DNA from 4 places in the Allobosea sp. 10N428 genome. Region 3 is predicted to be linked to each of the others. Evidence: predicted binding sites of a transcription regulator. Region 3 holds the regulator's gene; each other region holds the start of a gene.

Region 1 (3,207 bases), on a different contig from region 3:
AACAAGCTCAGTCAAGGATGCTGGCACCCTCTGCCGAAAGGGCGGCCCAGTCCCTCTTGCATGTCCCATTCAACGCAGGTTGTCGACAACCGGCATTTCCAACGATTGCGATTACGGGATGGTCTGGAGCTCAGGCCTCAAAGTTAGCATCGTCAGTGCGCGCGTGAGCCGACAACAGGTACCTCATCCAATCGCGTTGTGTAACGCGGCGAGCGCTTGTCGAATTTGGTGACCCACGCCTTGCGCTGACGGGCAATGCCTGCAGCCGCGGGGAATACAGCGCCTCTGCCGTGCCTCGCATTGCAGGCGTCCAGCGCGGCCATGAGGCGTCCAGACTTATCGCGATCGAGCGAGCCTATCAGCGCGCGCTGCGACATCTCCAGCGAAACCAGGTCCGTGGTCATGAGACCGGCCTTAGCGTAGCGATATCCGGGCTTCCAGATCCGTCGCGCTCCCCATTTAGCTGCGCGGACCAGGACCAGCGTGTCGTTGCTGGCTTCGGGGAAATCCACGGTTGTCGATACCGATCGCGCCGAGCCGCCGTCGAAAGGAGACGTGTGGTAGAAAACCGTGACATGATCGGTGGCAAGGCCGTGATGACGCAGCTTTTCGCCGAGACGGGTTGCATGTGAGGCGATTGCCTCCTGCATCATCTCCAGGTTATCGACGCGGCCAGCGAAAGAGCGTGTCACGGCGCAGCCTTTGCGGGTTGGCGCGACCGCCTCCAGGTCAATGCACGGGTGACCGCGCAACTCCTGGATGATCCTCTCGCCGGCGACGGTCAGTGTCTGGCGGGCGAGCTTCGGATCGAGGGCGGCGACGTCAGCCGCGGTCTTGCAACCGAAAGCCTTGAGCTTGGCTTGGCTGGCGGCACCAATTCCCCAAACATCGTCGAGCGACATGAGCCGAAGCCACTCCCGGCGAGCCTCCGCGCTGGTCAGGTCGCAGACCCCGCCGAGCTGAGGCGTACCTTTGGCGATCTTGTTTGCAAGCTTGGCCAGCGTCTTTGTCGGACCGATGCCGACGCAGGTCGGGACGCCGGTCCAGGTCGAAACGGTTGAGCGGAGATCCTTGCCCCAATCGGCGCGGCGTTCGGGTTCGACAAGCCCGGTATCCAGGAAGCTCTCGTCGATCGAGTAGATCTCGATGTCCGAAGCGAACCGCTGGTAGACCGTGTTCATCCGGCGGCTCATATCGCCGTAGAGGGTGTAGTTCGAGGAGAAGACGACAACGCCCTCGCGCTTCACCAAGTCGCGGATCATGAACATCGGCGCGCCTATTCGGATGCCGAGCGCCTTGGCCTCGCTGGTGCGTGCGACCGCGCAGCCATCGTTGTAAGACAGCACGATGACCGGCCGGCCCTTGAGCTTGGGATCGAACACGCGCTCGCAGGAGCAATAGAAGCTGTTTCCGTCGATAAGGGCGAAGCTCGCGGTCATCGCCGGAAGCGCCGCACGCTGTTGGTTATGACGCCGAAGATCTCGATGTCGGCGTCCGGTCCAGGATCATATTCGGGATAGCGACAGTTGCCGAACGCGAGCCATGATCGGCCCCCGACGAGGCGAAAAATCTTGACCGAGCGCTCGCCGTTCACGTCGACCACGACCGGGTCGCCGTCGCGAGGTCGCAGGCTGCGATCGACCGTGATCAGACTGCCGTCAAAGATACCAGCGTCGATCGCGCTGTCGCCGGCGACTGTCATGATGAAGGTCGCCGGCGCGTTCTTGATCAGGGCGCGCGACAGATCGATAGGGGCGTCCAGATAGTCGTCGGCCGGGGAGGGGAAGCCGGCGCGAACGGGCTTCCGAAAGACAGGGAGAAAAGCAGGAGGGCCGACGACGGCCGGATGAGCGAGCATGATGGCGTTCTCGAAAAAGAGAACATAAGAAGAACACTAGCCACCCGATTCCTGTCAACGTGGAATCTCCACAGCGGCCACGAAATCCGACCGGAGGACGGCATTCGAGGTGGGATTCATACCTGTGTCGGTAGCAGGTAGCGGGTACCGAAGCTTGTTACCATTTTGCATTTTGAGAGGGTAAAAAGCCCGCCGTTCGAGGAACGGCGGGCCTCTGACATCTGTCAGGACTAGGCGGATCCGGCCATCGCCGGGAAACTGACAATGCCCTCCTGTCGGTTGCGACCGGTACATCCGCGGCAACGCATCCAACCGGAGAGCAGGCAGGTGCCATATGACACCGCGCGGACAACGAGATAGTGACGGCTTTGGTTCCTGCAAGGCGGCAGGAAATCTAAGGCCGTCTCCTGCGAGGACTCTCGGTCGTTGGATTTGAGCTGCAGGCGGCTAGGCCCGGCCTGATGCCGAGCCAGATTACACGTCCGGCATTGAGAGGGGCGTTCAACAGCTGCGCGAGAGAGGATGATGGGTTGAGAGGCATGGGTCCGACGCCAGCTGTCCTAGCGCGCTGAGAGACGCTGGAAGATATCTCGGGCAACGCCAACCACGCGCTCCCGCAACTCAGGGCGCGTTGCGAGCATCCATCCAGCCGCGCCTGCCAGTGTCAACCTGATCATCGTCTTGTCCTTCGATTGGAGCATCGGGCGTCGTCGTTGTGTCTCAAACGAACTTCCGCGGGATCGGTTCTCAGGCCACCGCCTGTCGCGACGAAACCGCCATTGAAACCTGTCCGATTTCGGGAACCTGTCATTGACCAGACTGTTCGATGACTAAGGCCTGGGGGCAGATTGGCCGAAGGCGCGACGCGCCACGGTCTATTTCCAGGGATTGTTCGATGTCCTCCAAAGAGCCCATGATCCATGAAGACGGTCTACCAGGCCACGAGTCTGCGCTGACGCCGAAGCCGGAATGGGAGCCCCGTTATCCCGGGAGCGGCCGCCTGGGCGGGAAAGTCGCGCTTATCACCGGGGCAGATAGTGGCATCGGTCGCGCTGTTGCCGCGCTTTACGCGCGCGAAGGCGCGGACGTCGCCATTGTTTACCTAAGCGAGCACGACGATGCCAAAGAGACGGTGAGCATCGTCGAGCGGGAAGGGCGTCGTGCTATCGCTATCGCAGGAGATGTCGGCGACAAGGCATTCTGCGCCGATGCCGTCGCCCGGACGGTCCAAAAGTTTGGGAAGATCGATATCCTCGTCAACAACGCTGGCGAGCAACATCCGGATAAAGACATTACGGACATCACCGAAGAGCAGCTTCGCAGGACGTTTCAAACTAACATCTTTGGCA
Region 2 (3,207 bases), on a different contig from region 3:
TGATGCGCCGGGTTACCGGCAGACGCCTAGATCCGCACCGCGCAAGCGAAAGTCGGAAGCTCCACCAGCCCCGCCCGACTGGAAGGATGAGGAGGCCGCGCAACGGCTGGAGCAGGGCGGGCGCTATAGAATCCTGCGCAAGCTCGTGCCGCCTCCGATCATCCCTCGAGCGGAGAGCGCATTTCCGAACCTTGCGGTTCTGGTGGATACAGAGACGACCGGGCTCAATCACGCCAAGGACGAGATCATCGAAATTGGTGCCGTCGCTTTCACCTATGACGACGAGGGAGCGATCGGCGATGTCGTCGGCATCTACAGTGGGCTGCGTCAGCCATCGGGCCCGATCCCGGCAGAAATCACACGGCTGACCGGCATCACGGACGATATGGTCGCGGGTCGCGAGATCGATGTTGCAGCGCTAGACGCGCTGATCGAGCCCGCGGATCTCGTCATCGCCCATAACGCCGCATTCGATCGCCCGTTCTGCGAAAAGCTCTCTCCGACCTTCGCGTCGAAAGCCTGGGCCTGTTCGGTCAGAGAGATCCCTTGGGCGGATCTTGGCTTCGAGGGAAACAAGCTTGGATATCTCGTCGGCCAGTCCGGCTTGTTCCATGAGGGCCACCGCGCGACGGATGACTGCAACGCATTGTTGGAAGTCCTGGCGAGGCCGGTGGGAGAGGGTGGGTCCCGACCCTTTCTCGAGCTCTTGCGATCGAGCGAGCGCAGCCGCGTGTGCATTTACGCTGAGAACGCACCTTTCGACATGAAGGATCATCTGAAGGGCAGGGGATATCGCTGGTCCGACGGCAGCGACGGCAAGCCGCGAGCCTGGTGGATCGAGATCGATGACGAGCTCCAGGGGGGGAGTTTCGCTATCTCCGTACCGAAATCTATTGCTGGGAGGATGCGGAGCCACTGACGATCCGGCTTACTGCCTTTGATCGTTATCGCGCGTAGCCAGCGCTCGTGGTTGGCGGTGCGGGGGAGAATCTCCCTCGGGAGCTTGACTCCCCGGCTGCGATCGTTCTCATAATGTTCTCATTCTCGAGGACGCATCCATGCCGCCAGTCGTGCCAAAACAGGCGCCTGCTCCAATTCCTATGGAGCTTCAGATCGATACCGTTTTGGCGGAGTTTCACGGTGACGCTCCGGCGGCAATCGGGGCCTTGCTTCATAACCGCGATGAGCTCCTGAGGGACGCGGATCGGGCGGCTTCGCTTGGCTTCCTACGCGGCCGGTTTTCGGAAGGGACACGGCCGGTGTCGGAGCCGAAGGCATGAACGCCATCGCCCCGATCAGCTATCTTGATGCGCTCAATCCGGCTCAGCGCCGCGCTGTGATCCATGGCGTTGGCACATTGGCCGCAGCGCCCTTGCTTGTCATCGCAGGCGCAGGATCGGGCAAGACTAACACGCTCGCGCACCGGGTCGCCCATCTTATGGTCAGCGGCGCCGATCCCCGACGGATCCTGCTGATGACGTTTTCGCGCCGCGCGGCTTCCGAGATGGCGAAGCGCGTTGAGCGGATCGCGCGCAAGGTGCTGGGTGAGGGAGCAGGCGTCCTCGCCGACGCCCTGACTTGGGCCGGCACCTTCCACGGTATCGGAGCGCGGCTGCTGCGCGAATACGCCGAGCAGCTTGGTCTCAATCCGGCTTTCACGATCCATGATCGGGAAGACTCGGCCGACCAGATGAACCTGGTCCGGCACGAGCTCGGCTTCTCCAAGACGCAGTCGCGGTTTCCGACGAAAGGCACCTGTCTGGCGATCTATTCGCGCTGCGTGAACACCGAGCTGCCGATCGAGCAGGTCCTGCGCCTGTCCTATCCATGGTGCGCCACCTGGGCAGCCGAGTTGAAGGAGCTCTTCGCTGCCTATGTCGAAGCCAAGCAGAGCCAGAACGTCCTCGATTACGACGACCTGCTGCTCTACTGGGCGCAGGCGGTGACCGATCCCGATATCGCAGCCGACATAGGCGACCGCTTCGACCACGTCATGGTCGACGAGTACCAGGACACGAACCGCCTGCAGTCTTCGATCCTGCTCGCGCTCAAGCCGGACGGCCGCGGCCTGACGGTCGTCGGCGACGATGCCCAGTCGATCTATTCGTTCCGGGCAGCCACGGTCCGCAACATCCTCGACTTCCCGGCCGCCTTCGTGCCGCCGGCCGAAATCATCACACTCGATCAGAACTATCGCTCGACCAGCGCCATCCTCTCCGCGGCAAATGCCGTCATCGACCTTGCAGCCGAGCGCTTCACCAAGAACCTCTGGACTGATCGCGCAACCGGATCGCCGCCACAGCTCGTTCATGTTCGGGATGAAGCGGATCAAGCTCGCTTCATCGCGGAGAAGGTGCTGGAGAACCGCGAAGGTGGCTCGACGCTGAAGCAGCAAGCGGTGCTGTTTCGCGCCTCCCACCACAGCGGGCCGCTCGAAATCGAGCTCACGCGTCGGAATATCCCGTTCGTCAAATTCGGCGGGCTGAAGTTCCTCGACAGCGCACACATCAAGGATCTGCTGGCGCTGCTGCGCTTCGTCGAGAACCCGCGCGACAAAGTCTCCGGCTTTCGCGTCCTGCAGCTTCTGCCGGGTGTGGGGCCGACGTCAGCCCAGCGTGTCCTTGACCATGTGGCACAGGCTTCAGCGCCTCTCGAGGCACTTGAGAACGCTCCGGCTCCTCCGCGGGCAGGCGACGATTGGGCTTCTTTCGTCTCCGCGATCAGCGAGCTGCGCTCCGGTAAGGCCGGCTGGCCGGCCGAGATTGAATGCGCCCGTCGCTGGTATGAGCCTCACCTGGAGCGCATCCACGAGGATGCCGGCACGCGGCAAGCCGATCTCGTTCAGCTCGAACAGATCGCCGGGGGCTATCCCTCACGCGAGCGCTTCCTGACCGAATTGACGCTCGATCCGCCGGACGCGACCAGCGATCAGGCGGGCGTGCCGCATCTCGACGAGGACTACCTGATCCTGTCGACGATCCATTCGGCCAAGGGCCAGGAATGGAAGTCGGTCTTCGTCATGAACACGGTGGACGGCTGCATCCCGATCGATCTAGGTGCCGGCGCACGGGACGAGATCGAGGAGGAACGGCGGCTACTCTATGTCGCGATGACGCGTGCCAAGGACGACCTGCACCTTGTCGTGCCACAGCGCTTCTTCACGCATGGCCAATCTCCGACCGGCGACCGCCACGTCTATGCCAACCG
Region 3 (3,207 bases):
TCTGGGCAGCGGCGCTCGGCATCATCGTCACCACCTTGCTGGCGACGGCGGCGACAGCGCCCTTCGGGGCCTATCACTTCCAGACCTTCAACCCCTTCGGCCTGCTCGGCAACGCGATGGCGCTGCCCTTCGTCTCGCTCTTCGTCATGCCGGCCGCCGTCTTCGGCGTGCTGGCCTATCCCTTCGGGCTGGACTGGCCCGCCTGGGCGCTGATGGGGCTGGCGTCCGATGTCGTGCTCAAGGTGGCGCACTGGGTCGCAAGCATCGACCATTCCACCGTGATGATCGCCGCCTTCAGCCCGGCCGTGCTGACCTGCTTTGTGCTGGCCTTGCTCTGGCTGACGCTCTGGACCACGGCATGGCGCTGGCTGGCGGCGGTCCCCATCGTGCTCGGCGTCGCCATCGCCGGAAAGCCGGAGCGGCCGGAAATCCTGATCGAACGCGACGGTTCGGGGCTGGCGGTGCGGGGCCTCGATGGACGCCTTGCGGTCGCCGGCAAGCCGAGCCGCTTCGTGCTGCAGCAATGGCTGAGTGCCGACGGCGACAGCCGCTCGCCGGACGATCCGACGCTGCGCGCCGGCATCGCTTGCGATCAACTGGGTTGTGTTGCGCAAACGGCCGACAAGCGCATGATTTCCTACACGCGCGACCGGCTGGCGATCATCGAAGATTGCCTGCGGGCCGACCTCGTCGTCACCGCCATTCCCTGGAGCGGCGCCTGCAAGGCCCGGCTGATCGAGCGAATGGGACTGTCGCGCGACGGCGCGAGCTCGCTCTACCGCACGGCGTCGGGATGGAGCAGCCGCATCTCAGAGCCCAGCGCAGCCGATCGGCCGTGGAGCCGCCGACGCGAACCGCGTCTGGCGGCGCCCGCTGCAACGAGCATCAGCATTCCGCCAGCATCCGCCGATGGCGAAGCCGAGGTCGAGCGGCTTCAGTAACGCCGCATCAGATTGACGAGGCGGCCCTGAATCTTGACCCGGTCCGGCCCAAGCACACGCGTCTCATAGGCGGGATTGGCGGCTTCGAGCGCGATCGAGGAGCCGCGTTTGCGCAGCCGCTTGAGTGTGGCCTCCTCGTCGTCGATCAGTGCCACGACGATATCGCCGGTATTGGCCGAGTCCTGCTTGCGGATGATGACGGTGTCGCCGTCGAGGATTCCGGCTTCGACCATCGAGTCACCGCGCACTTCGAGCGCGTAATGCTCGCCGGAGCCGAGCATGTCGGGCGGCAACGAGACGGTGTGGCTGCGGTTCTGAATGGCCGAAATCGGTGTGCCGGCGGCGATGCGGCCCATGACCGGGATCGCGATGGAGGAACGGCTGTCCTCATCAGCGGTGGGGCGGGGTTTGCCGAGATTGGGCTGCGTGCCGAGCCCGCCCTGGACGACCGCAGGGCTGAAACGCGGCCGCTGCTGCGGCGTACCGAGTCCATCGGGCATCTTGATGACTTCGAGCGCACGCGCCCGGTTGGGCAGGCGGCGGATGAAGCCGCGCTCCTCCAGCGCCATGATCAGCCGGTGGATGCCGGATTTCGAGCGCAGATCGAGCGCGTCCTTCATCTCGTCGAAGGAGGGCGGCACCCCGCTCTCACGCAAGCGTTCCTGGATGAAGCGCAGGAGTTCGTGTTGCTTGCGTGTCAGCATGATCCCGCCGGCCCCGGAAAAGCGTAGATTCGAAACAAATCACGAACACCATAACTGTTCGCCTTGTGTTCCGCAACCCGTTCGCGCGAGGGCGCCTGTCTACAGCAGCGGCAGGATACGGCAGAGGTCGCCTATCCTGGCCGGCGCAGCATGGGCCGGGCGGATCGTCAGCGCCTGCGCCCGCGCCAATGTGCCGAGCATGGAGGAATCCTGCCGGTCGAAAGGCGTTGCAACCCAACCATCGGGCGTCAGCGCCAGCTCCGAGCGCAGATAATCCTCACGCTCGTCATTGCCCGGCAGGTCGCGGCCGAGGCGGGCGGGGATGCTGCGATCGCGATCCGCATCGGCCAGGCCGAGCAGGGCTTCGATCAGCGGCAGCACGAAGAGGTGGCCGCAGACGATCGAGGAGACCGGGTTTCCGGGAAGCCCGACCACGACCATCCGGCCGAGCCGGCCGGTCATCATCGGCTTGCCCGGTCGCATCGCGATCTTCCAGAAGCCAAGCGACATCCCGGCCCGCGTCAGCGCCTCCTGTACGAGATCGTGGGCACCCACCGAGGCGCCGCCGAGCGTGATCAGCACGTTGGCATCGGCAGCCCGCGCCATGCCGATCTTGTTGGCGAGATCGGCATGGTCGTCGCGCGCGATACCGAGATCGAGCACGGTGCCACCGGCCTTTTCGACCAGCGCGGCGAGCGCGAAGGAGTTGGAGGCGACGATCTGGTCGCGCCCGACAGGCTCGCCCGGCGCCACCAGCTCGTCGCCGGTCGCCAGGATCGCGACGCGCGGCTTGCGCCGGACCGGCAGCGAGGGATGGCCCATCGCGGCGGCGAGCCCGAGTGCGGCGCTGTCGAGCACGCGTCCGGCCGACAGCAGGGCGTCGCCTTCGCGGAAATCGAGCCCCGCCCGGCGCAGGAACTTGCCTTTGGCCGGGGGCACCCGCACGCGGATGGTGGGGCTGCCGACGCCGTCGGCGTCCTCCTGGATCAGGATGGTGTCGGCACCATCAGGCATCGGCGCACCCGTGAAGATCCGTACGGCTTCGCCCGGCCCGACCGTACCGTCAAAGGCCCGCCCGGCGGCCGATTCGCCGGTCACAGAGAGGGCGGCGCCTTCAGCCATGTCGTCGCCGCGCACGGCGTACCCGTCCATGGCGGAGTTGGCGAAGGGCGGCTGAGTTCTGAGCGCCTTCAGATCGGCTGCGAGCACCCGCCAGGCGCATTGCGCGAGCGGCAGGGTTTCCGCCCCGGTCGGCCCCGGAATGCTATCGAGCAGCGCCTTGCGCGCGACGGGGACCGGGGTGAGCGCCATCAGCGGGCTTTCGCCTCGTAGTCGCCGGACTGGCCGCCGGATTTGTGCAGCAGCCGGATATTTTCGATCCGCATCGCCCGATCGACGGCCTTGACCATGTCGTAGACAGTGAGACAGGCGACGGACACGGCGGTGAGCGCCTCCATCTCGACGCCGGTCTGGCCCTTCATCTTCACCTCGGCGCGCACGCGCACACCCGGCAAGGCCTCGTCGATCTCCAGATCGACCCCGATCTTGCTGAGCAGCAGCGG
Region 4 (3,207 bases), on a different contig from region 3:
TCGAGGAGCCCGATGCGACCACCTTCGTCGTCGCCGGAACCGGCCGGCTGCAGCCGCCGGCCGAGCCGCTCTTCCTCGGCAACGCCGGTACTGCGACACGCTTCCTGACCGCAGCCGCCGTGCTGGTCGACGGCACCGTGATCGTCGACGGCGACGAGCACATGCGCAAACGCCCGATCGCGCCGCTGGTCGAGGCGCTGCGGACATTGGATGTCGCGGTGACGGCTCCGAGCGGTTGCCCCCCGGTCAAGGTCCAGGGGCAGGGGAGCTTCCCCGCCGGACGCGTGGAGATCGATGGCGGCTTGTCCAGCCAGTACGTATCCGCCCTGCTGATGGCGGCGGCCTGCGGGCGTGGGCCGGTCGAGATCGCCTTGACCGGCAAGGAAATCGGCGCCCGCGGCTATATCGATCTGACGCTGGCGGTGATGAAGGCCTTCGGAGCGAAGGTTTCACAGCCGGATCCGGCGACATGGCGGGTGGAGCCCACCGGCTACAGGGCGGCCGACTTCCTGGTCGAACCCGATGCCTCCGCCGCCACCTATCTCTGGGCGGCCGAGGTGCTGACCGGCGGCGCTATCGATCTCGGCGTCGCCCCCTCGGCCTTCACCCAGCCCGATGCCGCCGCGCACAAGGTCATCGCCAGCTTTCCGAACCTTCCGGACGTCATCGACGGCTCGCAGATGCAGGATGCGGTTCCCACGCTCGCCGTGCTCGCGGCCTTCAACCGGCGGCCGGTTCGCTTCGTCGGGATCGCCAATCTGCGTGTCAAGGAATGCGACCGGGTGTCGGCCTTGGCGCAGGGGTTGTCGCGCATCCGGCCGGGCCTCGGCGTGGAGGAGGGCGACGATCTTCTGATCGCGTCCGATCCGGCCCTCGCCGGACAGACCCTTCCAGCGCGGATCGACAGCCATGCCGATCACCGCATCGCGATGAGCTTCGCGCTGGCGGGGCTCAAGCTCAACGGCATCACTATCCTGGACCCCGCCTGCGTCGGCAAGACCTATCCCGGCTATTGGCGGGCGCTGGCTTCGCTCGGCGTCAGGCTGGAGGGCGACCTGCCATAGCCCTCCGACGGTTCGTCTGCGGCGACCGCCCGGCGCTGCGATTCGATAGGGGAAAACCGCTTGAACAAAACGAGAACATCATTGATAATGCCTTAATTGGCCGATAGGGTTCGGCTCCGGTCAAGCGGCCGGTTTGTGTGAAGTGCGCAGGAAGTGGAGCCTGTCATGGCTGGTAGCGTCAACAAGGTCATTCTGGTCGGCAATCTCGGGCGCGACCCCGAAGTGCGCCGCCTCGGCAGCGGCGAGCCTGTCGTCAATCTGCGCATCGCCACCTCCGAGACCTGGCGCGACAAGCAGAGCGGCGAGCGCAAGGAGCGCACCGAGTGGCACTCGGTCGTGATCTTCAACGAGAACCTGGCGAAGGTGGCCGAGCAGTACCTCAAGAAGGGCTCGAAGATTTACATCGAGGGTCAGCTCCAGACCCGGAAATGGCAGGACCAGTCCGGCGTGGAGAAATACACCACCGAGATCGTGCTGCAGCGCTTCCGCGGCGAACTCACCATCCTCGACAGCCGCCAGGGCGGCTCGGATGAGTACAGCGAGGGCGGCGGTGGCGGCGGCTACGTCGACGATCGTTCGGGCGGCGGTGGCTCCTTCGGCCGCTCCGGCGCGATGGGCGGTGGCGGAGCTTCGCGCCAGCCGGCCATGTCCGGCGGCGGCGGCGGCGGTGGCCGTTCCTCATCGACCCATCTCGACGACGATATTCCGTTCTAGCTAACACCTCCGGTAGTCTTGTAAAGCTACTGGCACTAAGGCGCTGTTTTGCAGCGCCTTTTTCATTGACAAACGGGCGAGCAGTTCAGGCGCTGGGTGGCGCGGAGCGGGCTTGCTTGCGATCAGCGATGGCGCCAATGCGGCGGACGCCGGCGCTGACGACGATGGCGCGGCGGCTGCCCGTGCTGGCGCTGGCGGTTGTAGTGCAATTGCGGCCGCTGCTGGCTGAAGGCGGCGTCGGCCTCGTCCAGCGCGCGAGCGATCTCTACCGTGACCGGCCGATCGCCGCCGGGGAGAAATCCGGTTTCGGCAGCGGCACTTTTCGGCGCCAGGCCGACGCCGCCTAGAAGGCCCAACAGGAACAGGCGCCTGTCCATCATATCGTTGTGCTCCCTTTTCCGGCACGGATTCGCCGGCCTTGCAGCCCGGGCGCGCGTACCGGCCTGTGTTGCGTTTGAGACATCCGCATAGCCCGCTACGAGGCCAGCGAATTCCTGTAGAGCGTCCCGTCCTTCATGATGACGGCGAGGCTCCGATCAGGCTGTTCGATGAGCTTGAGATCGTCGAGCAGGTTTCCGTTGACGACAAGAAGATCCGCCAGCGCTCCCGGTTCGATGACACCGAGCTTACCGGGGTAGGGGTTGCGCGGGCCGGACAATGCCAGGAGCTCGGCGTTGCCTGCCGTCGCCATGCGCAGCGCTTCGGCGTTGCTGTACCATTGGCCGAGATGAGTGAGCATCACGCCCTGGCGGGGCGTCATCTCGGGCGAGAACAGCAGGTCGGATCCCCAGGCCGTCTTGATGCCGTGCTTCCGGACGAGTTCGTAGGCCCGCGGCGTGCTGGCGAAGACCTGCAGCATCCGCTCGCGGCTCGGCCCCGTCAGCGGCACGGAATCCGCCTCGGTCAGGAAGGGCTGGATGCTGAGCCAGATGCCCTTCTGAGCGAGCAGGCCAGCGGTTTCCTCGTCCATCAGATGGGCGTGCTCGATGCAGGCGGCGCCCGCCGCCACCGCGCGCTGGACCGTGCGCGGCGCGTAGGCATGGACGGTGACATAGGTGTTCCAGTCGCTGGCGATGGCGACCGCCGCGCGGAGATCGCTCTCGCTGAATGTCGTCATGTCGAGCGGACTGCGCGGCGAGGAGACGCCGCCGCCGCCCACGAGCTTGATCTGCGAGGCGCCCTGCATCAGCTGCTCGCGGATTTTCATTCTGAGGTCGCCGACATCGTCCGCGATCGCGGCAGCCCCCATGCTTTCGATCAGGCTGAGGCGCGCCGGATCGCGCGGGATGTCGCTCAGCATGCGCAGGTCGCCATGCCCGCCGGTCGTCGTGATCATCGCGCCCGAAGGAAAGATGCGCGGCCCAGGGATGATGCCCGCGTCGATAGCCTGCTTGAAGGCGAAGACCGGTCCGCCGACGTCACGGACCGT

What was found. The regulator LexA, encoded in region 3, represses DNA repair genes until DNA is damaged. The targets are predictions, from matches to a motif close to TGTTCNNNNTGTGTTCNG.
Region 1: the regulator LexA is predicted to act here: its motif matches at 1,877-1,894, upstream of AC1DDA_RS24465 (LexA family protein).
Region 2: the regulator LexA is predicted to act here: its motif matches at 1,023-1,040, upstream of AC1DDA_RS25775 (ATP-dependent helicase).
Region 4: the regulator LexA is predicted to act here: its motif matches at 1,125-1,142, upstream of ssb (single-stranded DNA-binding protein).

What each region holds. Positions count from the first base shown of each region.
Region 1 is NZ_JBFTIC010000011.1:73,359-76,565, forward strand. It holds gene AC1DDA_RS24460 (Y-family DNA polymerase) at 153-1,439, opposite strand; gene AC1DDA_RS24465 (LexA family protein) at 1,436-1,858, opposite strand; gene AC1DDA_RS24470 (SDR family oxidoreductase) at 2,754-3,207, shown strand, end outside.
Region 2 is NZ_JBFTIC010000015.1:28,357-31,563, forward strand. It holds partial or broken gene AC1DDA_RS25770 (3'-5' exonuclease) at 1-957, shown strand, start outside; gene AC1DDA_RS25775 (ATP-dependent helicase) at 1,277-3,207, shown strand, end outside.
Region 3 is NZ_JBFTIC010000002.1:515,509-518,715, reverse strand. It holds gene AC1DDA_RS08870 (ComEC/Rec2 family competence protein) at 1-941, shown strand, start outside; gene lexA (transcriptional repressor LexA) at 935-1,645, opposite strand; gene AC1DDA_RS08860 (molybdopterin molybdotransferase MoeA) at 1,745-2,956, opposite strand; gene moaC (cyclic pyranopterin monophosphate synthase MoaC) at 2,956-3,207, opposite strand, start outside.
Region 4 is NZ_JBFTIC010000001.1:163,831-167,037, reverse strand. It holds gene AC1DDA_RS00800 (3-phosphoshikimate 1-carboxyvinyltransferase) at 1-1,064, shown strand, start outside; gene ssb (single-stranded DNA-binding protein) at 1,230-1,778, shown strand; gene AC1DDA_RS00790 (hypothetical protein) at 1,916-2,125, shown strand; partial or broken gene AC1DDA_RS00785 (metal-dependent hydrolase family protein) at 2,254-3,207, opposite strand, start outside.